DNA from 3 places in the Clostridium pasteurianum DSM 525 genome. Region 1 is predicted to be linked to each of the others. Evidence: predicted binding sites of a transcription regulator. Region 1 holds the regulator's gene; each other region holds the start of a gene.
What was found. Region 1 encodes Rex, which represses fermentation and respiration genes when NADH is low (regulators of the CRP and FNR family bind a similar motif). Its sites were predicted from a motif close to ATTGTTAANNNNTTAACAAT; they were not measured.
Positions count from the first base shown of each region.

Region 2: a site for Rex is predicted at 8,264-8,283, ahead of adhE (bifunctional acetaldehyde-CoA/alcohol dehydrogenase). Genes of this name have one in related genera too.
Region 3: a site for Rex is predicted at 6,141-6,160, ahead of CLPA_RS17360 (acetyl-CoA C-acetyltransferase). Genes of this name have one in related genera too.

Region 1 is NZ_CP009268.1:3,066,068-3,076,780, reverse strand. Features, by position in the region: gene tsaD (tRNA (adenosine(37)-N6)-threonylcarbamoyltransferase complex transferase subunit TsaD) at 1-208, shown strand, start outside; gene CLPA_RS13950 (YitT family protein) at 205-1,086, shown strand; gene CLPA_RS13945 (single-stranded DNA-binding protein) at 1,233-1,568, shown strand; gene CLPA_RS13940 (carbon starvation CstA family protein) at 1,690-3,516, opposite strand; gene CLPA_RS13935 (LytS/YhcK type 5TM receptor domain-containing protein) at 3,759-5,444, shown strand; gene CLPA_RS13930 (LytR/AlgR family response regulator transcription factor) at 5,437-6,207, shown strand; gene abc-f (ribosomal protection-like ABC-F family protein) at 6,232-8,145, opposite strand; gene CLPA_RS13920 (redox-sensing transcriptional repressor Rex) at 8,329-8,961, shown strand; gene CLPA_RS13915 (short-chain-enoyl-CoA hydratase) at 9,361-10,149, shown strand; gene CLPA_RS13910 (acyl-CoA dehydrogenase) at 10,165-10,713, shown strand, end outside.
Region 2 is NZ_CP009268.1:1,609,601-1,620,313, forward strand. Features, by position in the region: gene CLPA_RS07285 (P-II family nitrogen regulator) at 1-262, opposite strand, end outside; gene CLPA_RS07290 (P-II family nitrogen regulator) at 289-615, opposite strand; gene CLPA_RS07295 (D-alanyl-D-alanine carboxypeptidase family protein) at 859-2,169, opposite strand; gene CLPA_RS07300 (hypothetical protein) at 2,499-2,843, opposite strand; gene CLPA_RS07305 (hypothetical protein) at 2,999-3,490, opposite strand; gene CLPA_RS07310 (hypothetical protein) at 3,818-4,036, shown strand; gene ndk (nucleoside-diphosphate kinase) at 4,110-4,523, shown strand; gene CLPA_RS07320 (MBL fold metallo-hydrolase) at 4,591-5,412, shown strand; gene CLPA_RS07325 (hypothetical protein) at 5,498-5,920, shown strand; gene CLPA_RS07330 (PPC domain-containing DNA-binding protein) at 5,970-6,401, shown strand; gene CLPA_RS07335 (ABC transporter substrate-binding protein) at 6,723-7,751, shown strand; gene adhE (bifunctional acetaldehyde-CoA/alcohol dehydrogenase) at 8,380-10,713, shown strand, end outside.
Region 3 is NZ_CP009268.1:3,829,167-3,839,879, forward strand. Features, by position in the region: gene atpG (ATP synthase F1 subunit gamma) at 1-9, opposite strand, end outside; gene atpA (F0F1 ATP synthase subunit alpha) at 45-1,547, opposite strand; gene CLPA_RS17335 (F0F1 ATP synthase subunit delta) at 1,558-2,097, opposite strand; gene CLPA_RS17340 (F0F1 ATP synthase subunit B) at 2,099-2,578, opposite strand; gene atpE (ATP synthase F0 subunit C) at 2,628-2,879, opposite strand; gene CLPA_RS17350 (F0F1 ATP synthase subunit A) at 2,968-3,651, opposite strand; gene CLPA_RS17355 (ATP synthase subunit I) at 3,652-4,023, opposite strand; gene CLPA_RS17360 (acetyl-CoA C-acetyltransferase) at 4,916-6,094, opposite strand; gene wecB (non-hydrolyzing UDP-N-acetylglucosamine 2-epimerase) at 6,255-7,376, opposite strand; gene CLPA_RS17370 (glycosyltransferase family 4 protein) at 7,470-8,507, opposite strand; gene CLPA_RS17375 (dCMP deaminase family protein) at 8,564-9,052, opposite strand; gene CLPA_RS17380 (metal ABC transporter ATP-binding protein) at 9,357-10,040, shown strand; gene CLPA_RS17385 (metal ABC transporter permease) at 10,018-10,713, shown strand, end outside.

The DNA of each region.
Region 1 (10,713 bases):
AGGAGGAGTAGCATCAAATTCTGCTCTTAGAAAAGTTATGATAGAAGAAGGAAAAAGAAAAAATATTAATATATTGTTTCCAGAACCAGTGCTTTGTACTGATAATGCGGCTATGATAGGCAGTGCAGCCTATTTTGAATATATTAAAGGAGTTACTGCACCTTTAGATTTTAATGCGGTACCAAATTTGAAACTTGGTGAGAGATGATAAATAGTATATGGGAGGAAGGATTTTTGACAAAGAACCAGTTTGTGACAATTAAAAGTATATTTTTAATACTACTAGGTAGTTTTATTTCTGCCATAGCAGTAAATATGTTTTTTATACCCTTTAAACTTTTAAGTGGAGGTATTGGTGGTATTTCTCTTATCATACAATATCTCAGCGGTATTCCAGCAGGATACTTTATAATATTGCTTAACATACCTTTGTTTATATTGAGTATAAAAGAAATAGACAGGGAATTTACCATATTAACTATATTGGGAACTTTAGCTCAATCTACTTTCTTGATATTAACTAGGAATATTTCTGGTTATTTTCACTTAAATGATATTTTACTATCTGGTATCTATGGAGGAGTTCTCCAGGGAATAGCCATGGGAATAATATTTGGAAACCACGGTTCTTTGGCAGGATCAGATATAATTTCTGTAATCATGAGAAAAAGATATGATTATGATGTGGGAAAAATAAATTTTATTATAAATCTATTAATAATATGTGTTGGTTCTGTATTTTTTGGATTGGAAAAAGGATTATATACGCTAATGTCTATGTATATAGTTTCCTATACAGTAGACAAGGCTATCAAAGGCTTTGATAGAAGAAAACTGATGTTTATAATAACAGAGAAGGATGAAGAAATAAATGAGAAAATTAAAAGTGATCTTAACAGGTCTTCTACCATTTTTTATGCAGAAGGTTACTATACAAAGAAACAAATTAAGGTAATATATTGTATAGTTTCTCTATCACAGGTGCCAAAATTGAAACATATAGTAAATGAAATAGATCCTCATGCATTTATGTCAATACTCGATGCTGCTGAAGTGCATGGAAAAGGCTTTAAAAATACATTTTAGTTGTGTTCAATAGATTTTTTATGTTTAACAATTAGGATAATTAAATAATAATTTAATTAAAATAGAAAATGATTGAGAAATTTTGTATACGAATTTAAAATATGTCCATAATGTAGATATTAATTTAAATATTATGGAGGAAGAGTATGAATAAAGTTTTATTGGTAGGAAGATTGGTAAGGGATCCTGAATTAAAACATATCGAATCAAATGGAAGAGAAGTATGCAATTTTACAGTGGCAGTAAACAGAAACTTTATAAATGCAAAAGGGGAGAGAGAAGCTGACTTTGTTCCAGTAGTGGTTTGGGGTAAGACCGCAGAACTTGTATGCAATTATATGAAAAAGGGAAGACTTCTTAGTATTAGCGGAAGACTCCAGATAAGAAGTTATGAAACAAAAGATGGAAATAGAAAATATGTAACAGAAGTAATAGGAGAAGAAGTACTATTTTTAGATTCTAAAAAGGAAAGTGCAAGTTAAATAAAAATGAGAACTAACAGAAAATTTTCCGTTAGTTCTCATTTTTATTCTTATTTATAGATGGCAAATAGTATATATATTTAAAAATTTTTAATTATGAGACTATATTATAAAATAAATATTATTTAGTAGAAGTATCTATTCCTATATTAACATTTTCTTTTACAGTAGTCTTTTTTGGAGAATCATATTTATGAGATTTTAAATCAGAAATCCAGCTCTTTATGCTTTCATATAATATGACTGCCAGTATAACTATGAGAATTATAGATAATACTGTAAGGGTAGTTTTGTGGTTTGGAATGTAATTGCCAATTATATTTTCAAAGGATGCCGTCAAAGTAGCTACACTTATAAATATCATAGGTATTATTGTTATAAGTATATATTTTTTCTTTTTCATTTTTATTAATACCGAGGTACCTATAGCAAAGGTTATAGCAGCCAGACTTTGATTTGCTACACCAAATAAAGGCCAAATGGTTGATATATTTCCTGTATATAATAAATATCCCCAGCAGAAAGTCATAATGAAACTGAATAATATAGTATTGAACCAAGAATCTTGTTTTTTAAAAGGTTTGTAAAATTTACCGAATAAATCCTGAAATAGATATCTTCCTATTCTGGTACCTGAATCTATAGTTGTAAGAATGAATAAAGCTTCAAACATTATGCAGAAATGATACCAGTAAGACATTAAAGCTTTTAAACCTGGAATTTTATAAAATACATAGGACATACCTACTGCAAGAGATACGGAACCACCAGGCCTTCCTGCCAGATTTTCTCCTACCAGTTGTGATAGCATAGGTAATTCTTTTGGAATCATATTAAGTTTTGCGAATAGGGCAGGTGCAGAGTTTATAGCGAAATAATCAGCTGTTGGAAGACAAGTAGCAGCAATAAGTGCAATTAAAGCTACAAAGGATTCTATGACCATTGAACCATATCCTACAGGCAATATGTCTTTTTCATTTGCAATAAGTTTTGGTGAAGTACCTGTACTTATAAGACAATGGAATCCAGAGAGGGCACCGCAGGCTATGGTTATAAATATGAAAGGAAATACTTTCCCGGGAACTATGGGACCGCCGCCATTAACAAAAGGCGTAAATGCAGGCATTTGTATGATTGGTCTGACCAGTATAATACCAAGCACAAGTATTAATATAACGCCAACCTTCATATAAGTACTTAGGTAACCTCTTGGCAGTAGTAACAGCCATACTGGAAGAACAGCTCCGCAAAAACCATATATAGCGAGAATAAGTGATATCTGTTTTACATTGAAAGTAAAAAATGGAGCGATGATTGAAGTTTGAATAGTTGGTCCAAGAATAACTCCTATTAATATAAGTGCCATACCTATTATAGTAGCTTCACCTATTTTACCAGGACGTATGAATTTAAGATAAATACCTATAAATATTGAAGCTGGAATGGTAAAACCAACTGTAAAAGTTCCCCAAGGACTGTTGGCAAGAGAATTTACTATTGGAAGTCCAAGTCCAGCCATGGTTATTATTAATATAAAAATAACTGAAATAGATGTAATAAAACCCATTCTGGTACCTAGATTTTTTCTTGCAATTTCAGCAATTGTCTGCCCATCTTGTCTTACTGATGCAAATAAGATAACTAAATCATGTACAGCTCCAGCGAGGACACCACCAATTAAAATCCAAAGTGTACCTGGAAGATAACCGAATTGAGCTGCAAGAACTGGTCCTATAAGTGGTCCCGCACCAGCAATTGCCGCAAAATGCTGACCTAGAAGAACCCATTTGTTAGTAGGCAGATAGTCATGTCCATCTTCAAATTTTTTAGCTGGCACTTCTCTGTTTTTGTCTAGTACAAGGACTTTTGCTGCTATCCAGCAGCCATAAAATCTGTAACCTAGGACTAATATTAATGCACCTATGATTACTAAAACTATAGAATTCATATGAATACCCCTTTCTTTAATAAATTCATATTAAAATCGTTTACAATATTATAATACTTTAGGAGCATAGATTTTAACACTTAAATAGACTAAAGTGTTAAAAAAGAACAGTAAACGGTTAAAATTAAAGCCCAATTGGTATTTAATTTTATGTTAACAATAAATTAAATTAGGTATATAATTAAATTATTATATTAATTGGTATAATTTACATGAGCACTGTGATATTAGGAGTGGTGGTTTTGATATATATTAAATTACTGGAAAATATGTCTCTTATTGTACTGTTTGCTTATATGTACAATCAATCCAATCTTTTAAAAAAATTAATAGAAAAAAATTCAAGAAGGAGAAATAAGATTTTTGTAATTCTATTTTTTGCTTTATTAGGTGTTATAGGTAATTATACGGGAATAGATATAGGTCCCTATGCAAAACATGAAATTAATATATCCAAAGGAAATTTAGGAATTTATGATGCTATAGCAAATACAAGACCTATAGCCTCCATAGTATCGGGATATATTTATGGACCTTTTATTGGAATGATGGTGGGGATTATTTCAGGTACTCATAGATATTTCTTAGGAGGATTTACTGCTTTTGCCTGTGGAATATCTACTGTAGTGGAGGGGATTATAGCCGGAATTATAGGTAATAAAGTAAAAAATAAAAATTTTAACATAAGATATGCCTGCATAGCAGCAGTAATTGCAGAAGCTTTTCAAATGCTTATAATTTTAATATTATCATATCCTTTTTATAGCGCTGTGAATTTAGTTAAAGCTATAGCCGTACCTATGATATTAATAAATTCTATGGGAACTATTATCTTTATAAGTACAATAAAAAGTGCTAAGGAGGACTGCAATAGAATTGCTGCTATAGAGGCACAAAAGGCTTTGAATATAGCAAGAAAAACTTTAAAGTATATGAGAAAAGGTCTTAATACTGATACAGCAAAGAAAGTTTCTAATATAATATACGAAACTACTAATATAGATGGAATATTTATAGGTAATAAAGAGGGAATATTAACTTGCTCAGGTGAAGATATAAATAAAAAATTTTTAATAGACATATTAAAAGGCTATTATAAATCTCCAAGTTACAAAACTATAAAAATAGACAATATGTTTTTCATATGTTCGCCTTTTAAAATAGATAATTCGGATTTTGAAGGAGTACTGGGGCTTGGAATGAAATCTAAAAAAAATATTACTGTCTATTTTACAGAGTTTGCAGAAGAGCTAAGTGAATTATTGTCAAATCAAATAGAATTATATAAATTGAACAAGCTAGCGGAGGAAGCATCAACAGCAAAATTTAGAATTCTTCGTGCTCAAATAGAGCCACATTTTTTATTCAATGCTTTGAATACCATTTCATCTTTTTGCAGAACTAATCCATTAAAAGCTAGAGACCTTATATTAAATCTATCTAATTATTTTAGAAAGACATTGAAGCGGCAAGAAGATTTTGTTCATCTAAAAGAAGAAGTGGATTTTATTCAATCTTATTTTTCTATTGAAAAGGCAAGATTTGGAGATAGATTAAAACTATTTATTGATATACCAGACAAAATTATGGATGCTAAAGTACCTTCGTTTATATTACAGCCAATTGTGGAGAATGCAGTAAAACATGGAATATTACCTAAAATGGAAGGAGGAAGTATATATTTAAGAGTTTCTCTGGAAGGTAGTGAAATAAATTTTTCTATAGAAGATACAGGTATTGGAATGGATGAAGAAAGACTAAGGGAAGTTCTCATAAATTGGCCTGGTATAGGTCTTAAAAACGTTAATGAAAGATTAAAATTATTGTATGGACAAGAATCTGCATTAAGTATAGAAACTCATTTGAATAGTGGAACAAAAATTAATTTTATCATACCCATTAAAGAGGAGGAAGTAGTGAATGGATAAAATAAAATGTATTATTGTAGAGGATGAAATACCAGCTGCGGAGGAACTTAATTATATAATATCAAAGAATGATAATATACTTGTGAATAGAATTGTACATGATGGTAAAAGTGCTGTGGAAATTGTAAAAAATGAAGGACCAGATGCAGTTTTTTTAGATATAAATATACCAGGAAGAACTGGAACAGAAGTAGCGGATATAATAAAAAATTTTAATGACTCTATAGATATAATATTTGTTACTGCCTATGAAAAGTATGCATTAAAGGCTTTCAAACTCTATGCTTTGGATTATGTGCTTAAACCTTTTGATGAAGAGAGAATAAAAATTACTATAGATAGGCTTATAGATAAGAGAAGCAAAAAAAATATGGAAAGTGAAAAAATACCCTATATGCTCAATAAGCTAATAGATAAAATAGATAAAGATAAAAAGATATTGAAAAAAATACCCTGTGAAAGTAATGGAAAGACAATTTTAGTAGATGCATCGGATATATATTATTGTTATATAGAGGAGGATAGAACTTATGTAAAAACCAGAAAGGAGAAATATATTGTTATGTCAAATCTATATCAATTACAAGAGAAAACAAGTTTTTTCAGATGCCATAGAAGCTATCTTGTAAATATGGATAATGTAAAGGAATTCTATTCTTGGTTTAATGGTACTTATAAACTTGTTATGGATGATGAGAAGAAATCAGAAATACCTATAAGTAGAAATAATGTAAAAAAACTTAAAGAATATTTTGGTTTTTAATGATGCATTATACCAGTGGGAAAATTACAGGTAATTTTCCCACTGGTTGTATAAATCTTCTAATTTATTTTTAGTATCCAAAAGTTCTTTATTTATTTTTTCACTTTTTTCAGGATTTGAATAAACTTCTTCGGTACATAATTTATTTTCAAGTAGTGATATTTTACTTTCAACATCAGTTATTTCTTCTTCAATATTTTTTAGCTTAAGTTTTTCTTCTTTTTTAGATTTTTCTTCTTCTCTTTTTTTCTTTTTCTCCAGATTTATTTGAGTTTTTGTTTTACCAAAAACTGTTTTCTCCTCTTCAAATCTAGTAGGATTTCTCTTCTTTTCTATATAATAAGTGTAATTACCTAAGTACTCTTTTACTCCATTTATTTCAAGTTCGTAGATTTTAGAAACAACCTTATTTAAAAAATATCTATCATGAGAAATTACAAGGATAGTACCGTCATAACCTAAAAGAGCTTCTTCTAGAGCTTCACGGGATACTATATCAAGGTGGTTTGTAGGCTCATCTAGAAGAAGAAAATTACTTTTAGACAACATCAATTTTAAAAGATTAATTCTACATTTTTCTCCACCACTAAGATTATGTATTTTCTTAAAAACGTCATCACCAGTAAATAAAAAAGCAGCTAAGGCATTTCTAAGTTCTGTGGTAGTCATATTGGGAAAATCATCCCATACTTCATCTAGAATAGTTTTTTCATCGTTCAAATCAGACTGTTCCTGATCATAATATCCTATGAATACATTTTTACCTAAAACCTTTATACCGGTATCGCTTTTAATATTATCCATCAATATGTTAAAAAGAGTAGTTTTACCTCTTCCATTTTCACCTATAAGAGCTGTTTTTTCTCCACGTTTTATATCCAGATTTAAAGATTTAAATAGCTGTTTTTCACCGAAACTTTTTGATAAATTTTCGATGTGAAGTACATCATTACCACTTTTGATTAAAGTTTCAAAATTAATTCTTGATGCTCTTCCATCTTTATCGGGGGCTTTTATTCTTTCAATTTTATCTAAAGATTTTTGCCTGCTTTCAGCTGCTTTTATACTTTTTTCTCTATTAAAAGATCTATATTTTTCAATTATTTCTTCTTGCCTTTTTATTTCAGCCTGTTGTAATTTATAAGCTTTTAATTGAACTTCATAATTTTTCTTTTTTAAATCTAATGCTTGGGTATAATTTCCGGAATATACATTCACGTGGCCAGATATCATTTCCAAGGTTTTTTCAGTTATAGCATCTAAAAAATATCTGTCATGAGATATTAAAATTACAGTACCCTTATAAGCTATAAGATACTGTTCGAGCCATTCAATGGCATCTAAATCCAAATGATTAGTTGGCTCATCCAAGAGAAGAATATCTGGTTTTGTGAGTAGAAGTTTACAAAGAGCTACTCTTGTTTTTTGACCACCACTTAAAAGATTTATAATTTTATCATAATTTTCTGAGGAAAATCCAAGTCCATTTAAAACTCTATTTATTTCGCCTTTATAGGTATAACCTCCTTTAGTGTCATAAAGTTCTGTTAAAGTGGTATAATCCTTTATTATTTTGTTATGATATTCTTCATTTTCAATATCATAAGGTTCATTCATCTTTGATTCCAGGTTATTTAATTTTTTTTCAATATCCAATAATTCTTTAAATACAGATAGAAGTTCATCATATACTGTATTTGATTCATCTAAAGACAGATGCTGAGAAAGATATCCTACTCTTTTATTTTTATCTATGAATAGTTCGCCGCTGTCTTGATCTAGTTGATTTGTTAAGATTTTAAATAAAGTAGATTTTCCAGCGCCATTTGCCCCTATAAGACCTACTTTTTCACCTTCATTTATAGTAAAGTTTACATCTTCTAAAATTATATCTATTCCATAGCCTTTAGTTATATTTTTTGTACTTAAAACTATCATAATTTAATCACCAGCCTAATATTAAGTGTATAACTATTATTTTACTATTTTAATTTAAAAAATTACAGTATATTTTAATTTTTATATAAGTATTGTGTAATTTTTATCAAAAAACAAGTGTAAAATTACTGATATGTGGTAGAATATAATAAGTATATATTTCAGAGGTAAGGGGTGCAACAGTTGGAAAAGAAAAAAAATATATCTATGGCAGTAATAAAAAGACTTCCTAAGTATCATAGATATCTAAACGAATTAGTTAATAATGAAGTTGATAGAATCTCATCTAAAGAATTAAGTGAAAAAATAGGTTTCACAGCTTCGCAGATAAGGCAAGATTTAAACTGTTTTGGAGATTTTGGGCAACAGGGATACGGATATAATGTAAAAGATTTACACTATCAAATTTGCAATATACTTGGAATTACAAAGGACTATGAAACTATAATAGTAGGTGCAGGAAATATTGGTCAAGCTATAGCTAATTATACAAATTTTCAAAAAATGGGCTTCAAGACAAATGCTATTTTTGATATAAATCCAAAATTATTTGGACTTAAAATAAGAGATATAGAAATATATGATATTGATTATCTAGAACCGTTTTTACAAAAAAATCCAATAGACATAGCTACTATTTCTGTTCCGCCTAAAAATGCACAAAGTGTATGTGATATATTAGTCAAAAATGGAGTTAAAGGAATATGGAATTTTGCACCAGTTGATCTTATAGCTCCAGCGGATGTAATGGTAGAAAATGTACATTTAAGTGAAAGTTTACTTACATTGACTTGCCTAATGAATAAGACAATATAAAGATTTCACATTCATATTTAATACTGCTAAAATACAAAAGCTATTATTATAAGTTTTTAATTTATGTAAAAAATTACTTGTTATAAGATTCTATAACAATGTTAACGTATCCTACAATAACAAGATATACTATATTAACATAAAAATCAATAGTTTAAATGTTAATTAACGTAAAAAATTATTAAAATTAAAATCATTTATCTATATTATAGAGCTGAATTCTTATAAATTTAACAAAAAAATTATAGGAATTTAGCTCTATAATGGTTATAACTTAATTTTTTTATTGAAAACTAATTGAATTCAGTATATAATTAAAGGCGAAGTGTAAATTTAGTGTATTTTTAATCTCCATTGTTAGAATATTAACAATGCATTAAAATTGTAGGAGGATTAGGCATGGATTTTAATAATATTATCCTTGAAAAAGAGGAAAAAATTGCCGTAGTTACAATTAATAGACCTAAAGCTCTTAATGCTTTGAACAGTGAAACGTTAACTGAGCTTGATTCTGTAATTGATGAAATTGACAAAGATAATGAAATTTTAGCAGTGGTATTAACGGGAGCGGGAAAATCCTTCGTAGCTGGAGCCGATATATCAGAAATGAAAGACATGAATGTAGTAGAAGGAAGAAAATTTGGAATACTAGGTAATAAGGTGTTCAGAAAACTTGAAAATTTAGAAAAGCCAGTAATAGCAGCCCTTAATGGATTTACATTGGGTGGTGGTTGTGAAATTGCTATGTCTTGCGATATAAGAATAGCTTCTACTAAGGCAAAATTTGGACAGCCAGAGGTACAGCTTGGAATAACTCCAGGTTTTGGCGGTACTCAAAGATTAGCTAGATTAATAGGCCCAGGAGCTGCAAAGGAACTTATATATACTGGAAAAATTATAAATGCTGAAGAGGCCTATAGATTAGGACTTGTTAATAGAGTTATAGAACCAGAAACTTTATTAGATGAAGCAAAACAATTGGCAAATACTATAGCAGCCAATGCACCTATAGCTGTTAAGTTGGCTAAATCAGCAATAAATAGAGGAATTCAAACTGATATTGATACAGGTGTGTCAATTGAATCAGAAGTATTTGGAGCTTGTTTCTCTACAGAAGATCAAAAAGAAGGTATGAATACATTCTTGAATGATAAAAAATATTTAACTGGTAATTTTAAGAATAAATAAGAGGAGGTAAGTTACATGAATTTTTCATTGACTAAAGAACAAGAATTAGTAAGACAGATGGTAAGAGAATTTGCTGAAACTGATGTTAAACCAATAGCCGCAGAGATTGATGAAACAGAAAGATTCCCTATGGAAAATGTAAAGAAAATGGCTAAGTATGGTATGATGGGTATACCTTTTTCTAGAGAATATGGTGGAGCTGGTGGAGATACGTTATCTTATATACTAGCTGTAGAAGAATTATCTAAAGTATGCGGTACTACTGGAGTTATACTTTCAGCACATACTTCACTTTGTGCATCACTAATTGATCAATTTGGTACACCAGCTCAAAAGGAAAAATATTTAACACCACTTGCAAAGGGTGAAAAAATAGGAGCATTTGGTTTAACTGAACCAAATGCAGGAACAGATGCAGCTGGACAACAAACTGTAGCTGTAATTGATGGTGACAATTATATAATTAATGGTTCAAAAATATTCATAACAAATGGTGGAGTAGCAGACATATTTGTTATATTTGCCATGACAGATAGAAGCAAGGGAACAAGAGGAATATCAGCA
Region 2 (10,713 bases), 1.5 Mb from region 1:
TAGTTTCAACTACTTCATCTACATCTTCATCATTTACTACTATAGTAAACATTCTGTTTGAGATTAGTCTATGCTGATTTGAGATTTCCTGTTGTGTATAATCATTTGTGCCGGGAGTCCATTTAGTTGGGGTAAAATCTACTTTCTTTTTACCTCTTCCAAGTACTTTTCTACAAGTAAAAGATGCAAAGCCAATTTCTTTTAGAGCTTCTGCGGTTAAACCTACCATATTCATTCTAACAATAGCAGTAATTTCTTTCATAATTAAAATCCCCCTTGTAACAAATTTTATAGACCTTTTAAGCCAGTACTTATAGTATATACTTCGTCTAGTGAGGATATAAATATTTTACCATCACCGAAATTTCCATTTTCAGCGGTTTTTGCATTATTTATTATAATTCTAAGGACATCATCTTTGTCTTCATCATTTACACCAACCATAAGCATTTCTTTAGGAATTTCATCGTAATGAATAGATCCAGCAGTAATTCCCTGTTGTTTACCTCTTCCAACTACATCATATTTTGTTACAGCAGGAAATCCTGCTTCATTTAATTCTGATAATACTTCATTTACTTTCTCTGGTCTTATAACAGCTTTAATTATTAACATAACAATCTCCCCCTAAAAATAATAATTCAAATGTTTTTTGTTATTAAATCCTATAAGTAAACGTTATCATTTTGTCCTTAAAATGTCAATGCTTTTATAATATATTTTCGTAATTTGTATAAATTTTGTAAAATGTATTATAAAATATTTATTATAACACTATAAATTTTGTGAGATTATAAAGAGGTTACTGCTTTGATTACTAGCAGTAACCTCTTGTGAAGGTTTAATATTTTAAATTAATTATCTATAGTAAGATCTTCTTCGTCCTCTGTTTGAGAAAAATTTAATTATTTTATATATAATAAATATTATTACAGCAACGGCTGCAACTATAACAGCTGTTACACCACCATAGAGTAGTTTATTATCACCTATTAAGCTACTGGTAGAAACACCAGGGTACAGCTTATATTTTTTTGTCACTCCTCTTTCTGTTAATGTAAGTGTTCCAACAGAGGTATCTTCTTTTAGTTTCCATGGATCTAAGGAGGAAACATCAGCTGTTACTTTCTTTTCTCTGTCGTTTAAATTATTTTTGTAGTATTTAGCATTTTCCTTTAATACCAATGGTACTTTAATAGTTTTTTCTGGACCCAAAAATGCTAATGGCTTATAACTGAGAGTTTCTGTTTTATAAGTTGAATTATTTGAATATAGGTTAGTATAGTTTATAGTATAGCTGTAATTAATTAGATTTTCCATATCTTTAAATACTAAAGTATCTTCACTGTCATATCCAGAATTCATAACCACACCTATAATTTTTCTGCCATCCCTATCAAAAAGTGCCACTAGACATTTTCCTGCTTCTTTAGTGTAACCAGTTTTACCACCAATACAGGTTTTATCGTAAAGGGAAGTTTCCTTATCTAAAATAAGCTTATTTCTATTTTCTACAGGAATGTTAATTCCGTCTTCAGTAGTAATAGTAGCCTCCTTTTGTTTTACAGTATTTAATATAGATTTATTTGAAAAGGCAGCTTTGGCAATTACACTCATATCGTAAGAAGTGGTGTAATGTTGAGGGTCGTGAAGCCCATTAGGTGTTACAAAATGAGTATTTTTAAGACCAAGTTCTGATATTTTTTTATTCATTAGTGCTGAAAATTCTCTATTAGTATCGCCGACATTATAATCAAGTTTTCCAAGTATATTATCTGCAATCATATAAGCTATGTCATTTGCAGAATATACTAATAGTCCTTTCATAGCATTATCTACAGTCATCTGTTGTCCTACATTTAGAGGCTTTTTATCTAAATTTATAGATGCAGAAGGTTGAGATTTTGCACTGGAAGTATATGTAAGTAAATCAGATGGTTTTTTTGATTCCACCAGTAATAAAGCAGTTAAAAGTTTTGTAGTACTTGCAGGATATACTCTATCATCTAAATTTTTTTCATATATTACTTCTCCGGTTTCAGCATCTATTGCAACGGCAGTTTTAGCATAGAGCTTAGGAGGTTCACTGGTTCCAACGGCGAAGGCTGTAGAACTTATAGAAAGAGAGATTGACAAAGTTAATATTAAAGAAATAATTTTACGTTTCAAAATTCATCGCTCCATTTTAAATAAAAAATTTTAATATATGTTAAATTAAAATAACTTAAATTTGTATTTTAAGTACATACTTTATTTAAAATAAATTTTAAATAAAGCCAAAAGACATAATAAGTATATCATTTAATAAAATTCATAACAACAAAAAAACTATTCGTTCATTTATTTTTAAACACTTTTTCTTGAAATAATAAAATGTAAAAGAGCAGTCTTTTATAGGCTGCTCTAAAATAGATATTTTGTAAGAATAATTATTATTAGATTCTAGATGAAAATTTCTTTTATGATTAAAGTTATATAAATTTAATCATGGAATAAATTTAAACTGATTTTTTTCCTGCTAGATTTATAGAAAACATAGATATGGCCATAACTCCAATATATATAAATACATAATATATTGGTATTAAACCTGCTGTAAAAAAGAATTTAAAATATATAAATAAAGCTAAAGAAGCTAAACACCAAAATATATAAGTGCTTCCCATTATATTATTCTTTTTTCTCCAGGATACAGGATCCTTCATTTTACCAATTATTTTATCTCTAGATCTATTATCTGGAGAAGTTTTTACTATAAGGGTTTTATAATAAATACAGAATGCTAATGAAATTAAAGCTATACCTAGAAAAAAATATGAAAAGGAAATACTAGTAACAAACATGATAACACTCCTCTCAAATTCTTATTTGTAAATAGTATTCCCTAAAAAGTAAAAAAATAAAACACTATAACAATTTATTAGAAATATATAAAGATAAATCAGTTCTCACATAATTATTTTTATATAGTAAAATTGTTTAGTGTTTAAAAAATAGTTTATTTCTTCGTATGGACTTTTATGTTTAGAAATTTATTAAACAAGTTTATTAAATCGATATACTGATACTCAACATAGGGTTTCTCATCAGAGGTTAAATCACTTTTTATGTTCTTTTTTGAAATAGTAATATCAATTATTTCGTCATTATGTTTAAATTTTACGATATAATTTTCAATACATTCAGTATCTTTTATTATTGTAAAATTTGTAGGCATTGTACATATTTTTTCAATGGATATAAGATTGGCTTTTACTATGGGCCTTCTTGATATTAATTTTTTGAACAAATAATTAAAAAGTTGAATTAATGACAGTATGAATAAACCACTAAAAGTTAGTCTATAATACATTTTAACATATACAATTGTATCGAAATAAAGATTATATTTATTAAAAAAAGATGAATTCAAAAAAATATAAAGTATAATTGGCGATATAAAAAAACAAATTACAAAAATTATTACATAATCTAATAATTTCTTCTTCAAAACAAAATCCTCCTTAAAAAGTCAATATGAAACAAAAAATTACTATGTAAAAATTATAGTCTAAAATACTGTAATTTAAAAGAGTTAATATTAAAAAATAGGCTGTGTTTAGTATATAGTTTTGATAGATATACAAATATATTAATAGTTATATTTTTTATACCAATATAAAATTCATTAATATCTATAAAAATAATATATATTTTAAATTTTTGTTAATTGGTATAAATTTGGAAAAAACTATTTATTTTTTTATTATAATAATATATAATAGAAAAAAACAGATGTAAACATTATCATTAACATTTTTTAGGGGAGAGTGTTATTATGGGGAAATGTCCTTTTTTAAGTAGTAGCAATAAGTATGTTGAATGTTTTGAAAATTGTGCGTTTTATAATTTAGAAGATACAAATGGGGAATGTCCTTTTAAATCAATTACAGGAAAATCTAACAACAAAATCAGAAAACTACATTACAATGATTATATGGATGAGGAATATGTATTAGATTTTGAAGAAGAATATGAAAAGGTAGAATATTTATAAATTAATTTAGTTGTGACAGTATAATAAAATTCCAACAAATAAGATTTTATCTTATTGTAGGAGGGTGTGTTTTATGGAAAGAACCTTGGTGTTAATAAAACCAGATGGAGTTAAGCGAAAATTAATAGGAGAAATTGTAGGATTTTATGAGAGAAAAAATCTTAACATAATTGCTTTAAAAATGCTAAAAGCTAGCAAAAAATTAGCAGAGGATCACTATAGTCAGCATAGGGGGAAAGAATATTTTAATGAATTAATTGAATATATAACTGAGAGCAGGCTTTGTGCCATGATATTAGAAGGAACGGATGCAATAGCAATTGTAAGAAATATTCATGGTAATAAAGATCCTAAAATTGCAGCTATGGGCACTATAAGGGGAATTTATGCTGATGGAACTACAAGAAATTTAGTTCATGCATCTGATAATAGTGAAAATGCAAAGAGGGAAATAGGAATCTGGTTTCCTGAGTTTGAAAATTATTAAAAATAATATTAAAATAAAAAGTAAAGGGAATGAAGTACCTTTACTTTTTATTTTGGAGTTGATAACTATGAAAAAGCCCAGAATTATTAAAATATTTGGTTATATGTATGAACTCAATAAACGTAATTTAAAGGTGTATAGAGTTCCTAAGAGAATTCCAAAGGTTGATCCCATTGTGGAAAATTCAATTCATTGGGTAGGACATGCCACTACTGTTATAAATATGTATGGAAAAGTATTTTTAACAGATCCTGTGGAAGGAAATCTTGGCCACTTAAAAAGACTGGTAAATCCATCTATAGATTTAACTGATATCAGTCTGGATTATATACTTATAAGCCATGGTCATATGGATCACCTAAATTACAAAGTTTTAAGCAGGCTTAATAAAAAAACTCCAATTATTGTCCCAAAGGGCATAAAAAATATGCTTAGATTTAGAGGCTTTAAAAATATACATACTCTAAGTGCTGGACAGATATATAGAGATAAGGCTATAACAATTACAGCTGTAGAGGCAAATCATGTAGGAAGAAGATATCCTGGACTTGGCTTTGGTGATAGTAATTCTTATATAATCCAGCATAGAGATAAAAAGGTATTGTTTGCTGGGGATACGGCCTTTACAGATATATATAAAGGACTTACACTTAATGCAGCTATAATGCCTGTAGGATGTTATAAGCCTGATGAATTTACAAAGATGCATTGTACACCTAAGGAAAGTTACCAAATGTTTAAAATGATGGATTCTGGAATAATGGTACCAATTCACTACAAAACCTATATTTTAGCTCAGGATGAAGATGAGGAAACAGAAAAGACACTTAAAGCTATAGATGATAAAAAAATAAAGATTATTGATGTAGGAGGAACTGTGAAGATATAATTAATGTTAAAATTGCTAAAAAGTATAAATAATTGTTATTTTTCTAATAATACCAATATAGAATATATTTTAAAGGAGAATAACTATGTTTAAAAGAAGTTTAATTACAGTTTTATTTTTACTTTTTATGTTAAATACAGTAAGCACTGCTTATGCTGAAGTAAAAGACTCCAGAGGCTATACTAGTACTAAAAATGATGCTGTTGTAATGGAAAAATTAGTTCAGTTTAGAATTTCCATAGAAGATTTTTTAAAAGAACGTTTAGGTTTTGCAGAAGAAGATATACAGAAATCTAAAGATTCGGGAAAAAATGCCTTTGATTTAGCTAAAAGAAATGGAATTACTGAAAAACAGCTTAAAGATAGTATAATAGAAGTAAAGTGTAAAAAGGTAGATGAGGTATTAAACAAGGGAATTATTACAGAAAAGATGGCAGATGTTATGAAAAATATTATAAAGTCCAAAACAGAAAAATGGAATGGAAGTTTTAATACTATATCTTTTTAATAGATAGAAATTCACAAAAATATATTTAGATGGTATGGGGGGATAAATTTTGGAATTTAAAAAGGTTAATAATAAATGGATATTGAGATTGGACAAAGGAGAAGAAATTATTTCCACTCTAAAAAGTTTCTTCAAAGAAAAAAATATAAAATGTGCTTTCATAAGTGGAATTGGTGCTGCCAATAAGCTGAAACTGGGAGTCTTTGATGTAAAAAAGAAGGCTTATAATTTAAGAGATTTCTCAGGAGACTTTGAAATTACATCCTTGATAGGAAATATAACAAGCTTAGATAAAGATGATATTTATGTGCATCTCCATGCAACTATTGCAGATATAGAATGTAATGCATATGCGGGACATGTTAAAAGTGCCTATGTGAGTATAACTGCGGAAATACTTATAGATGAAATGGAAACAGAAGTGGGGAGGGACAAAGATCCAGATTTAAAAATCAATATATTTAAATTTTCACCTAACTAACTTGGCGTAAGTCTTCCACGCACTCTGTACAGCCCTCACACAAAATCGAAAAGAAGATTTTGGTTCTCTGCCTGCACTCTGTGAAAGTGATTCGCACCAAATTAAAATTTGGGCTCTCTACTTTTCTTAAAGTGGGAGTTCGACGCCAAGTAAGTCATGCATTTGCAGTTCTAAAATTCAGATGGGGTAAAAGAATCCCCACCGGAATTAAGAACTTGCTTCAATAAAAATTTTTGTGTCAAAAGTTACCTCAAATTCATATTATGTAACAATGAATTTAAAATTTAGCATTGTTTTTTTGTAATGCTTTAGGAGGTAGCTATGAAGAAAAAGTTATTTTATTCTTTTGCGATGCTTTTATCTGTAATTTTAATTGTAAGTGTTTTTACAGGCTGCGGCAGCAGTACTGACAGCAAAACTTCTATTAAAAAAGTAAAACTTAATGAAGTAACCCGTTCAGTATTTTATGCACCTATGTATGCGGCTATAAATCAAGGGTATTTTAAAGAAGAAGGGTTAGAGCTGGATATTAGCACTGGGCAGGGAGCAGATAAAACTATGCAGCAGGTAATAAGTAAAAATGCAGACATAGGTTTTTGCGGACCAGAGCAGTCTATCTATATTCAAAACCAAAATAAAGAAGATTATCCTGTAGTTTTTGCACAGCTTACTCAGAGGGATGGATCTTTTCTTGTAGGAAGAAATGAAGAAAAGGATTTTAAATGGGAATCCTTAAAGGGTAAAACTATTATTGGAGGAAGACCAGGCGGAGTACCAGAAATGGCACTGGAATATGTACTTAAGAATCATGGAATAGATCCTAAAAAGGATGTAAAAATAATAACAAATATTGACTTTACTGCTACTTCAGGAGCTTTTAAAGCTGGTACTGGTGACTATGTAGCACTTTTTGAACCTACAGCAAGTATTTTAAAAAAGAGTAATTCTGGATATATTGAAGCATCCATAGGAGCAGCAGCAGGTGCTATACCTTATACCTGCTATTTCGCAACAAAATCCTATATAGATAAAAATCCTGATGTGATTCAAAAATTTACTAATGCTATCTACAAGGGACAAAAATGGGTAAATAGTAATAGTGATGCAGCAGTGGCTGAAAAGATTAAATCCTTCTTCCCAGGAACGGATGTAAAACTTATACAGGAAAATGTGAAGAACTATAGAGCTGTAAATGCCTATGCTACTGATCCTGTAATAAAGGAAGATGATATAAACAGACTTATGGATATAATCCAAGGTTATAACAGTAGCTTAATCAAGAAAAGACCAGCTTTTAGTAAACTCGTAAATACAGATTTTGCTGCGAAGGCTGTGAAAGAGGTTAAGTAATTATTATACAACAAAAAGCATCATGGAAATTTGTTACGGGTTAATAAATTTTCATGATGTTTTTATTATGATTTCAGAAAAGTTATAAGATGTATCTAATAGAAAGCGGATTAATTCAAAGACTATTATCTTGATATAAAATTTTTTGGCATAACTGATATATTTGAAAAAGGTACAAATGTAATTGTAATATATTAGATATTGTAATTGTATATTTTTGTTTATGATATCAAAACAAATGAGACTAGTAGATGAAATAAATGGAGAAGAGAAAAATGGTCTTCTTTTTATGTTTATATTAAGTAGCTTAGAGGTATATTTATGTTTATAATTGTGAAAGTTTTGACATATATACTTTAATGTTATATAATAACATTAAAGTATTAAATATCAAAAAAATATAATTTGTAGTATATAATTTGCGCTAAATATAATATCATATATAATATAGAATATTATATATGATATTAAAAAGTTATTTTTACTTATAAAATAATTTTTTAAACTATATTTATGTTAAATAATTAGCAATACTATTATGAATAGGTTTTCATTAAATAATATCTATACTTAATCTATAGACATTGTTTTTGGAATATAATAAATATTAAGAAAGAAGTGTATATTTATGAAAATTACAAAAACTGATGAGTTGGACATAGGGTTAGAGAAAGTTAGATCTGCTCAAAGAAAGTTTTCAACTTATTCTCAAGAACAAGTTGATGAGATCTTTAGAAAAGCCGCCATGGCAGCAATTGATGCGAGGATACCACTTGCAAAACTAGCAGTAGAAGAAACTGGTATGGGACTTGTAGAAGATAAAGTTATAAAGAATCATTTTGCAGGTGAATATATTTATAATGAGTACAAAGATGAAAAGACCTGTGGAGTTATAGAAAAAAGTGAACCTTATGGTATTACTAAAATTGCAGAACCAATAGGGGTTATAGCTGCTATAATACCTACAACAAATCCTACATCTACAACGATATTCAAGTCATTAATAGCTCTGAAGACAAGAAATGGTATATTATTTTCACCACATCCAAGAGCAAAAAATTCAACAATAGAAGCAGCTAAAATAATACTTGATGCAGCTGTTAAAGCAGGTGCACCAGAAGGAATAATAGGATGGATAGATGAACCTTCAATTGAATTAACTCAATATTTGATGCAGAAATCAGATATAACACTGGCTACAGGAGGGCCATCCATGGTTAAATCTGCTTACTCATCTGGTAAACCAGCAATTGGAGTTGGTCCAGGAAATACTCCTGTTATAATTGATGAAACTGCACATATAAAGATGGCAGTAAGTTCAATAATTCTTTCCAAAACCTATGATAATGGAGTTATATGTGCCTCAGAGCAATCAGTAATAGTTTTAAATTCAATATATGATAAAGTTAAAAAGGAATTTGAAGAAAGAGGCGCTTATATAATTAAGGAAAATGAATTAGATAAAATGAGAAAAATAATTTTTGTAAATGGAAGTATAAATCCTGATATAGTAGGTCAATCTGCATATAAAATAGCTTCAATGGCAGGAATAAGTGTGCCTAAGACCACAAGAGTTCTTATTGGAGAAGTTACTTCTTTAGGAGAAGAAGAACCCTTTGCTCATGAAAAATTGTCTCCAATTCTTGCAATGTATAATGCTGAAAATTTTGATGATGCATTAAATAAAGCTGTAATCCTTGTTAATTTAGGAGGACTTGGACATACTTCAGGGATATACGCAGATGTGACAAAAGCAAAGGACAAGATAGATAAATTTAGTAACGCTATGAAAACAGTAAGAACTTTTGTTAATATACCAACAGCGCAAGGCGCAAGTGGTGATTTATATAATTTTAAGATAGCTCCTTCATTTACACTAGGTTGTGGTTCGTGGGGAGGAAATTCAGTATCAGAAAATGTTGGTCCAAAACATCTCTTAAATATTAAAACAGTAGCTGAAAGGAGAGAAAATATGCTTTGGTTTAGGGTTCCTCAAAAGATATATTTTAAATTTGGTTGCCTTCAATTTGCATTAAGAGAATTAAAGGATTTAAATAAAAAAAGAGTCTTTATAGTAACAGGTAAAGTTTTATATAAACTAGGATATGTTGATTCTATTATAAAGATTCTTGAAGAAATAGGTGTTGCTTTTAAGGTATTTAATGAGGTAGAACCAGACCCTACCTTGGCTACAGCTAGAAAAGGTGCTGAGGAAATGCTGCGTTTTAAGCCTGATGCTATAATAGCTCTTGGTGGAGGTTCTCCAATGGATGCTGCAAAAATAATGTGGATACTATATGAACATCCTGAAGTAAGATTTGAAGATTTAGCTATGAGATTTATGGATATAAGAAAAAGAATATATAATTTTCCAAAGCTTGGCCAAAAAGCTATGATGATAGCTGTAGCAACTTCAGCTGGTACAGGATCAGAAGTTACTCCTTTTGCTGTAATAACAGATGAGAAAACTGGGGTTAAATATCCATTGGCAGATTATGAATTAACTCCAAATATGGCTATTATTGATGCTGAATTAATGATGAATATGCCTAAAGGATTAACAGCAGCATCTGGTATAGATGCATTAGTTCATGGTATAGAAGCTTATACGTCAGTACTTGCTTCAGAATATACAAATGGACTAGCACTAGAAGCAATAAGGTTAATATTTAAGTATTTACCTCAGGCTTATTTAGAAGGAACTACTAATGAAAAAGCGAGAGAAAAAATGGCCCATGCATCAACTATGGCAGGTATGGCTTTTGCTAATGCTTTCCTAGGTGTATGTCATTCTATGGCACATAAATTAGGGGCAGAACATCATATACCACATGGAATTGCTAATGCATTATTAATTGAAGAGGTTATTAAATTTAATGCGGTAGATAACCCAGTAAAACAGGCTCCATTTCCTCAATATAAATATCCTAATGCTATATGGAGATATGCAAGAATTGCAGAT
Region 3 (10,713 bases), 760 kb from region 1:
TGCTGCCATATTTCACCTCCCGCAAAGGTAGGTTTAAACCTCTGCTAAAATACTTTTTTATATTCCTCTATTGCACTGTTAAGAGATTTTTTAATTTCATCATCTAATACTTTTTTAGTAAGTATAGCTTCACCTATTTCTTTATGATGTGTATCCATATACTCTAATAGACCTTTTTCAAACTCTTTTATTTTTCCAACCTCAATATCCATTAAAAATTCTTCTACACATGCATATATTATAATCACCTGTTTTTCTACAGGCATTGGTTCATACTGATCCTGCTTAAATATTTCTAATAGTCTTTTACCTTTTTCAAGTCTTTTCTTTGATTCCTTATCTAAATCTGAACCAAACTGTGCAAAAGCAGCAAGTTCTCTATACTGTGCAAGTTCAAGTCTAAGAGTTCCAGAAACCTGCTTCATAGCCTTAATCTGTGCACTACCACCAACTCTAGAAACTGATATACCAGAGTTGACAGCTGGTCTTTGACCTGCATAGAATAAATCTGATTCAAGGAATATCTGACCATCTGTTATTGATATAACATTTGTAGGTATATATGCAGTAACATCGCCTGCAAGAGTTTCAATTATTGGAAGGGCAGTTATTGAGCCTCCGCCTAATTTATCTGATAACTTGGCAGCTCTCTCCAAAAGTCTTGAATGTAAGTAGAATACATCTCCTGGATAAGCTTCTCTTGCTGGTGGTCTTCTAAGTAATAATGACATTGTTCTGTAAGCAACAGCATGTTTACTTAAATCATCATATACTATTAATACATCTTTACCTTGATCCATAAAATATTCACCTATAGTTACACCAGTATATGGTGCAAGGAATTGAAGCGGAGCAGAGTCAGCTGCAGAAGCTGATACGATTATTGAGTAATCCATAGCCCCTTTTTGTATAAGTGTATTGTAAATATGCGCAACAGTCGATTGTTTCTGTCCTATGGCAACATAGATACAGATAACATCTTTTCCCTTTTGATTGATTATAGTATCAATAGCAATTGCTGTTTTACCAGTTTGTCTATCTCCTATAATAAGTTCTCTTTGACCTCTCCCTATAGGAATCATTGAATCAATTGCCTTTATACCAGTTTGAAGAGGTTCATTAACTGATTTTCTTTCAATAACACCATGTGCTATAGTTTCAGCAGGTCTAGTTTCGCTAGTCTTTATTGAGCCTTTTCCATCAATTGACAGTCCAAGACCATTTACAACTCTTCCAATCATTTCTTCGCCAACTGGAACTTCAACTACTCTTCCAGTACTCTTAACTATATCTTCTTCTTTTATTCCTTCTTCATCACCAAGTAGAACACAACCTACATTATCTTGTTCAAGATTCATAACCATTCCATATACATTGTTTGGAAATTCAAGAAGTTCTCCAGCCATACAATTTTCTAAGCCATACACCCTAGCAATACCATCACCTACTTGAATTATAGTACCTGAATCTACGGTTTTTACTTTGTTATCATAACCTTCAATCTGCTTTTTTATAATTGAAGTTATTTCTTCAGGTTTTATGTTCATAGGCTCACCTCTATCCTTTTATAAACATTAATTTTTTCATTTCTTCAATTTTATTTTTAATAGTCCCATCAATAACGTCATCGCCAACTCTAACATAAACTCCACCAATAATACTCTTATCAATAACTTCTCTTAAAATTATTGACTTATTGTATTTAATTTGCAACTTGTCTATTAAAGCTGTTCTTTCACTATTATTTAATGGGACAACTGTTTTTACTTCTGCTACAACTTGATTGTGATTATCCAAATCAACTTTTTCAATTTGAAGAATAATCCCAGTAAGTTGATCAATTCTCTTTTTCTCAATTAGTATAATAAGAAAAGAAAATAGCTTTAAATCTATTTTATCTTCAAATATACTTGTGAAAATTTCTCTTTTCTTTGTAGTACTTATTTTAGGATTACTTATTATCTGATTAAGATCTTCATTATTTTTAATAAGATCATTAATCTGCTTTAAATCAGCTATATATTCTTCAACCTTATTTTCTGCTGAAGCAATATTGTATAATGCTACAGCATATCTCCTATCTAAGTATTCATACATATCACATACCTACCTTAGTTATAAAATCTTCAATAAGTCTTCTATGTTCTTTTTCATTTATATCTTTCTCTAATGCTTTTGAAGACAAAATAACGGCAAGATCCACTACTTTTTTCTTTAATTCTTCTTCCGCCTTTTCTTTTTCTCTTTCTACGTCTTTCTTAGCTCTTTCCATTATAAGTTCTGCCTCATTGGAAGCTTCTTTCTTGATATCTTGAAATAATTTCTCAGCTCTTCCCTTATAATCCTCTACTATATTTTTACCCTGAAGCTTTGAATTTGCCAAATTCTCTTCAACTTGAATCTTTAAGTTCTTTGCTTCCTCTCTATCACTATTTGTTTTATCTATTGTGTTCTTTATGTTGTTACTTCTTTCATCTATGGCATTACTTACTTTTTCAAATAGAAAGTGTTTTAAAAAAGCTAGTAATATCAAAAAATTGACTATAGTGGCAATAATTGTAAACACTTTAAAATCCATATACTTAAAAGCCTCCCTTCAGGCTTATTTTTTATTAAAATAGTTCTTATTAACCCCATTTTAAGAAAAGTAATAATATTGCTACAAGTAACGCATATAGAGAAGTAACTTCTGCAAATGCTAAACCAATAAACATTGTAGAAGTTACAGATCCTCTTGCTTCTGGCTGTCTTGCTATTGCTTCAACAGCTTTACCAGTAACAGTACCTATACCGATACCTCCACCAAGACATCCTATAGCAGCTAATCCAGCTCCTACTGCACACATTCCCTGTATAAAAGTTTGACCATCAATATTCATTTAAAATTCCTCCTTAAAATTAAAAATGTAAAATACTAATTTATAACATCTATCATCAATATATTTGATGTAGCTGCTTATTGTTTAGTTATTCTTCCTCTGCTCCCATTTTAGTATAAAGCATAGTTAACATCATAAAAATATACACTTGTATTACACCATCAAATACATCGAAGAAAAAATGCAGTGGTATTGGAATTACAAATGCAAAAACATGGCCTAAATATACTAGTAATTGGTAAAGAAGTCCAAGTACTATGGTTCCTACAAGCATATTACAAAAAAGTCTCAAGCATAATGATATTGGAAGCGTAAATTTTTCAAGTAAGTTCATTGGCAACATTAACGGGAATGGTTTTACTAACTCTTTGCAATAACCTTTAACCCCAACTTTTATAAATGCATTTGCATTAATTACTACAAAAGATATCAATGCAAATCCTGCTGTTACGTTAATATCTCTTGTGGAAGGTTCTACGCCTACCAATCCAGATAGATTTAAAAACAGCATAAAAATACCCATAGTTCCTATAAAAGGAACAAACTTTTTATACTTGGCTCCCATATTATCATTAACTAAATTATTGAAAAATCCAACAATCATTTCTAAAATACTTTGTCTTTTGCCTGGAATCTTTTTTAGGTTTCTAGTTAAAATCAGAGTTAAAACTATTATAATAGCCATAACAACCCATTGAATTACAATGCTATTTGTTACATCGATTGTATGATTTGCTATATGAAACCTAAACACTGTTTCAGCATTTAACATTTAATCACTTCCTTTCTTGTTTCCAGCAGTCAATCCAAAAATTATAACTGCCAAGTAATGAAGAGTATAGCCTGCTATTATAGCTATATATTTAAATTTATCATTACCACATATAATTACAACAATACATAAGGTAATGATAATTCTAAATGCTGATGATAATATAATAAGAAACTTTTCTTTAGACTTCAATAATATATAATTAGTTGTGATTCCATTAACAATAAAGTTCAATATTGATAATATCAATCCTGCTATAACTATATATCGATATGTTTTATAAAAAATACAAGATATAATAAACACTAATACTATAATGATAATATCTATTGGTAATACCTTTTTTACTATATCTTTTATCTCTAAATCCATTAAATCACCTACTAATATTAATTAGATTGATAATTATATTAAATTTCAACACAACTGTATAAATTTTTAATAAAACATATCAAAACAATATACAATAAAAATATTTTCATAATGCTTAAGCTAAAATTTAACAAATTTTAAACCTATTTTAAAAAAATTTACGAATAATATCTAACATATTTATTTTTAATTATATATTTAACTGTATAATGATTATATAAGTATAATTTATTGTTCTTTTTAACAATAACTAAATTATATATCTAAGTTATTTTTAATGAAACTGTAATAATTTAATATTTTTATTTATATTTCATATTCTAATAAGTTTATCTAACTATATCTCCATTTTAATCGCCGTAGTTACGATTATCTCTTATTTGCTAATATGCTTTATAATATTTCAACTGTAAGAATTATAATAATTTTCAGTATTCTTGTACCAATTTACTTCGGTAAACGTTTTAATTATTATATATCAACAATATTTTTTTATTCTATATCTTATATTATTTCATAAAAAGTATTTAAATATTTAAATATTTAAATACTTTTTATGAAAATACAAGTTTTTTTGGTCATACCAGTTTGTGAAAATATAATAAAATTAATTTTATATACAAAAATTTCAATAATTATCTCCTTAATTTATCAAAAATATACTAATAATATAACTTAAATTTATTTTAATGTATTGTAATTATTTCACATATAAATAAAAATAATCATAAATATAATTATAATGGTAGTATTATAATTATATTATATGTATATTGCTAAGAGTTTTTTGTAACCGTTTTATAAATGCATAATTTATAAGTAAATATTTATTACTTTATGATATAACCACAAAAAAGGTGAAGACTAAATCTTCACCTTTTTTGCAATAGAATTATCTTTTAACTATAAGAGCAGTACCTTGTCCTCCACCTATACATAGAGTAGCAAGACCTGTTTTAGCATCTCTTCTTTGCATTTCATATAAAAGTGTAACAAGTATTCTAGCGCCTGAAGCTCCTACTGGATGTCCAATAGCTATAGCTCCACCATTAACATTAACTTTATCCATATCAAAATTTAAATCTTTAGCAACAGCTAAACTTTGAGCTGCAAATGCCTCATTTGCTTCAATTAAATCTAAATCTTCTACTTTTAAATCTGCTCTTTCAAGGGCAACTTTAGTAGCTCCTACTGGTCCGTATCCCATTATAGCTGGATCAAGGCCTTTTGAACCAAAAGCTGCAATTCTAGCAAGAGGTTTAACTCCAAGTTCCTCAGCTTTTTCTGCACTCATGATAACAAAAGCTGCAGCTCCATCATTTATACCTGAAGCATTTCCAGCAGTTACAGTACCACCCTTTTTAAATGCAGGTCTAAGTTTTGCTAATCCTTCTAATGTTGTACCAAATCTAGGAAATTCATCTGTATCAAATATTTTAGGGTCACCTTTTCTCTGAGGTATTTCTACAGGAACTATTTCTTCTTTAAATCTTCCTGCTTTTATAGCAGCTTCTGCTTTTTGTTGAGATGCAAGAGCAAATTTGTCTTGATCTTCTCTAGTAAGTTCCCATTTTTCGGCTATATTCTCAGCAGTAATTCCCATATGGTAATTATTGAAAGCATCCCATAATCCATCAGTAATCATTTCATCTACAAATTTAGTATCTCCCATTTTAGCACCCCATCTAGCATTGTTAACTAAGTAAGGAGCTCTTGACATACTTTCCATACCACCAGCAACTATAACATCAGCATCCCCTGCTAATATCATCTGACGTGCAAGTGATACGGCTCTAAGACCAGATCCACATACTTTATTTATTGTAAGTGATGATACTTCTAATGGTAATCCTGCCTTTACAGAAGCCTGCCTAGCTGTATTTTGTCCTAATCCTGCTTGAAGTACATTTCCCATAACTACTTCTTCAACTAATTCTGGATTTATTCCAGCTCTTTTAACAGCTTCTTTGATTACTGTTGCTCCTAAATCTACTGCTGAAACATTTTTTAAACTTCCACCAAAAGAACCTACTGCTGTTCTTACAGCACTTGCTATTACTACTTCTTTCATAAAAAGTAACCTCCTAAAGTTTATATTCTTATAAATACACAAATCGATTGTTATTTAATTCACAATTTAATTATAACCACAAATATTTTTTTAATCAATAGATTTTACCTAAAAATATAAGTCTTATCTTTAAATTCATTTTATTATATGTATTTTTTTATTATTTATAAAAATATTTTAAAATTATATCAGTAATTCTTTTAGATGCTAAACCATCACCGTAAGGATTTATAGCCTTGCTCATTTTTAAATATTTCTCTTTATCTCTTATGAGATCATTAGCTTCCTCTATGATTCTATTTACATCAGTCCCCACTAATTTTACTGTCTTTGCTTCAACAGCTTCTGGTCTTTCCGTTACATCTCTTAAAACTAAAACGGGTTTTCCTAAATGAGGAGCTTCTTCTTGTAACCCTCCGGAATCAGTCATTACCATAAAACATTTATTCATTAAATTATGAGTTTCTTTCGTATCCAATGGTGGAAGTAAATGCACTCTTCTAACTCCATCTAAATGCTTATAGACTATATCTTTAACTACAGGATTTAGATGAACTAAATATACAATTTCTACATCTTCATTATTTTCAACTATGTTTTTAAGGGCAGTGCATATATTTTCTATGCCCTCTCCCCAATTTTCTCTTCTATGTGCTGTTACCATAATTATCTTTTTATCTTCATAATTTAGATTATTAAGTTCTTCATTATCAAATTCATAATTGTCTTCTACAGTATACTCCATGGCATCAATAACTGTATTGCCTGTAATATATACATCTTTTTCATTTACACCTTCTCTTAACAAATTATCTCTTGAACCCTTAGTAGGGGCAAAATGTAAATCTGCAATAGAACCAGTTAATTTCCTATTTATCTCCTCTGGAAATGGAAAATATTTATTAAAAGTACGTAGTCCTGCTTCCACATGTCCCAATGGAATCTGCTTATAAAAAGCAGCTAGTGCACCTGCAAAAGTAGTAGTAGTATCCCCATGTACTAATACCATATCCGGCTTTTCCATTTCAAAAATTTCCTCAAGACCTTCTAAAACTCTTGTAGTTATACCTGTTAAAGTTTGTTTTGATTTCATAATATTTAAATCAAATTGAGGAACTATATTAAATAATTCTAATACTTGATCAAGCATCTGCCTATGTTGAGCTGTAACACAAACCTTGATATCTATCCTTTCTCTTTTCTCCAATTCTTTAACTAGTGGAGCCATTTTTATAGCTTCTGGTCTAGTACCAAAAATAGTTATAATCTTAATTTTATCCAATTTATATTCCTCCTAGAATTACTTCTATTAAATAAAATATATTTAAGTGCAAATATATTTCAACTAACTTATTATAACTTTGTATTGATTTTATCAACTTCTATGCCTGAACAATCCAAACTTCCATGCTAATAAAACTATTACTATTATTACTACTCCCAAAACGGTATAAGCACTTTTATTTGTTAATTGCATAACAATAACCGCAATAAACCCCAGCGCTATACTAATGAGGTACATTATGATTACTGCTTGACGCTGAGTTAATCCCATATCTAACAATCTATGATGTAGATGTCCTCGATCTGCTTCAGCTATAGACTTTCCATTAACTTTTCTTCGTATTATTGCAAAAATAGTATCATATATGGGCAATCCCAAAGCAAGAATTGGTACTGCTAAAACAATAGCTGAAGCTGATTTTATGGCTCCTCTCATAGCTATTGATGCAAGTAGAAATCCAAGCAATTGTGCGCCTGTATCCCCCATAAATATAGAAGCAGGATTAAAATTATGTGGTAAAAATCCCAGTATAGCTCCTCCTAATATAATAGTTAGCGTAATTACTTCCATATCCGCTTTTCCACTTAAAAATGCAACTATAGTCATAGTAATACAAGCTATAAAAGCAAGTCCTGCTGAAAGTCCATCTAATCCATCAATTAAATTAAAAGCATTTGTGACACCTATTACCCAAAGCATTGTTAAAGGTACTGCAATAAAATTGGCAATTCTTATATAAAGATTTACATCACTAATTGGATTCGTAATTACCGATATCATTACTTTAAAAAATATTAAAAAACTAGCTGCCGCAATTTGAAACAACAATTTCTGCCAGGGCTTTATATTGTATTTATCATCAACTACTCCTCCAATAACTATAATTAAACTTCCAATAATTATACCTATTTCTGACTGATCTATTGGACTTTTTTTTAAAAAAATCATAATTAAAAAAGCTATATAAATAGCCAATCCACCAAGCTTTGGAATGGGCTTCTTATGTACTCTTCTATTATCTTTAGGTACATCTACCACATTAAAACTAAAAGCTAATTTTCTAACTAATGGGGTGATTAGAAACGAAATAAGTGCTGAAAATAGTGTTATTAAATATAAATTTTCCATATTTTTTTCCTCTTACTATATATGTATTTATTTTAAAAAATCCGTTATATTTATACTTAGTATCCAAATTCATTCTGGAGAGAATCATCTTCCTCTACCCAAGAATCAGTATTTATAACTCTATATTTATCTCTAGTATCCCGTATAACTACCTTTTGAATTCCCGAGTTAATAATTAGTCGCTTGCACATAATACATGAATTAGCATTTTGAACATATTCACCAGTTTTCGCATCTTTACCAACTAAATATAAATCAGCTCCAATCATATCTCTTCTTGAAGCACTAATTATAGCATTAGCCTCCGAATGTACTGATCTACATAATTCATACTGTGTGCCGCGAGGAACATTTAATTTTTCTCTTCTACAGGATCCCATATCTGAACAATTTTTTCTTCCCCGTGGAGCTCCTGTATAACCAGTAGATATAATCTCATCATTCTTAACAATTATAGATCCATAATTACGTCTTAAGCAGGTTCCCCTTTCCAATACCGTTTCTGCGATATCTAAATAATAATTATATTTATCTCTTCTTTCCATACGTTGTCTCCTTAAATAAATCGAATATATTATTTATAATTATCAGTTATAGGTAATATATTTATAACATTAAAAATATTGCCTTTTTTATTATATCATCAATTAGTATATATTTTAATATATAAATATATATATATATTGTACTTGCAAATAATTTGCATCAAGGTATATAATTAATCTAAAGTGTAATAAATGTCTATAAAGTATTATTATATTACAAAAATCTGTCAATACTTTATTTATTACCAAATTACTAATCTCTTAACTAATAATGTTAATACGTTTCAGGAGGATATGATACTTAATGATTGAAATAAAAAATTTATATTTCTCTTATAATAAATCTTTGCCATATATATTAAATAATATAAATTTAACTATCGAAAAAGGCGTTTATATTTCCATTTTGGGCGAAAATGGTAGTGGTAAAAGTACATTTATAAAATTATTGCTTAATTTAATAAAACCAACTCGTGGCACAATTCATATATGTGCTAAAAACATAGGTTATGTTCCTCAAACGCTAAATAATTTTAATAACTCTTTTCCTATAACGGTAGCTGAAATTCTAAACTGTCATAAATCGGCTCTAAAAATAAAGGATTCAAAATGTATAGACAAAGTTCTTTCTATAGTTAATATGAATAATTTTAAAAATAATTTAATTGGAGAGTTATCTGGTGGTCAAAAACAAAAGATATTTATTGCAAGAGCTCTTATGGGAAAACCTGACCTCTTAATTCTAGATGAGCCATCAACTGGAATTGATGTAAAAAGTCAAAAAGACATATATTCATTTTTAAGAGAATTAAATAAAAAAAATAATATAACTATAATTTCAGTAGAACATAATTTACAGGCAGCTATTGAAAATTCAACCCATATATTCAATATAAATAAATTTACTAATACCTGTCTATTGACTATAGATGATTATTTAAAAACTGCTGAGGAGGATTTAAATAATGTTAGAAGTTTTTCATCTTAGTTTTATGAGAAATGCATTTATGGCGGCCTTATTGATTTCCATATTATGCCCTTCTATAGGAATATTTTTAGTTTTAAAAAGATATGCCATGGTAGGTGACACCCTAGCTCACGCATCTTTTGCAGGAGTAGCTATTGGTCTTGTGTTTGGTCAAAGCCCAATAATATATGCCTTTATATTTACTTCCATATGTGCTGTCTTAATAGAATTTTTAAAAAACTACTATAAACAATACTCTGATTTAATATTACCAATTATACTTACTTTATCTGTAGGAGTAGCCATAACACTTACTAGCAGCGGTAAAGCCCATGGAAATATTGAATCTTTTCTATTTGGAAGTATTCTTACTGTGGAAAAAACCGACTTGTATACAATATTAATCTTAAGTATAGTATGTGTTATTACTTTAAAAATATTATATGAAAAACTTTTATATGTAACTTTTGATGAAGAAGGCGCTAAGATAGCAAACATAAATGTAAAATTCATAAATTATATATTTGCTATATTGGTTGGTGCCTCTATATCTGTCTCTATAAGAATAATAGGAATACTTGTAGTTTCATCCATGGTTGCAGTCCCTGTAGCAACGGCTATACAGCTTAACAAAAGCTTTAAAAAAACCTTTATATATTCCATTATATTTGCTCTTGTAGATATTATACTTGGT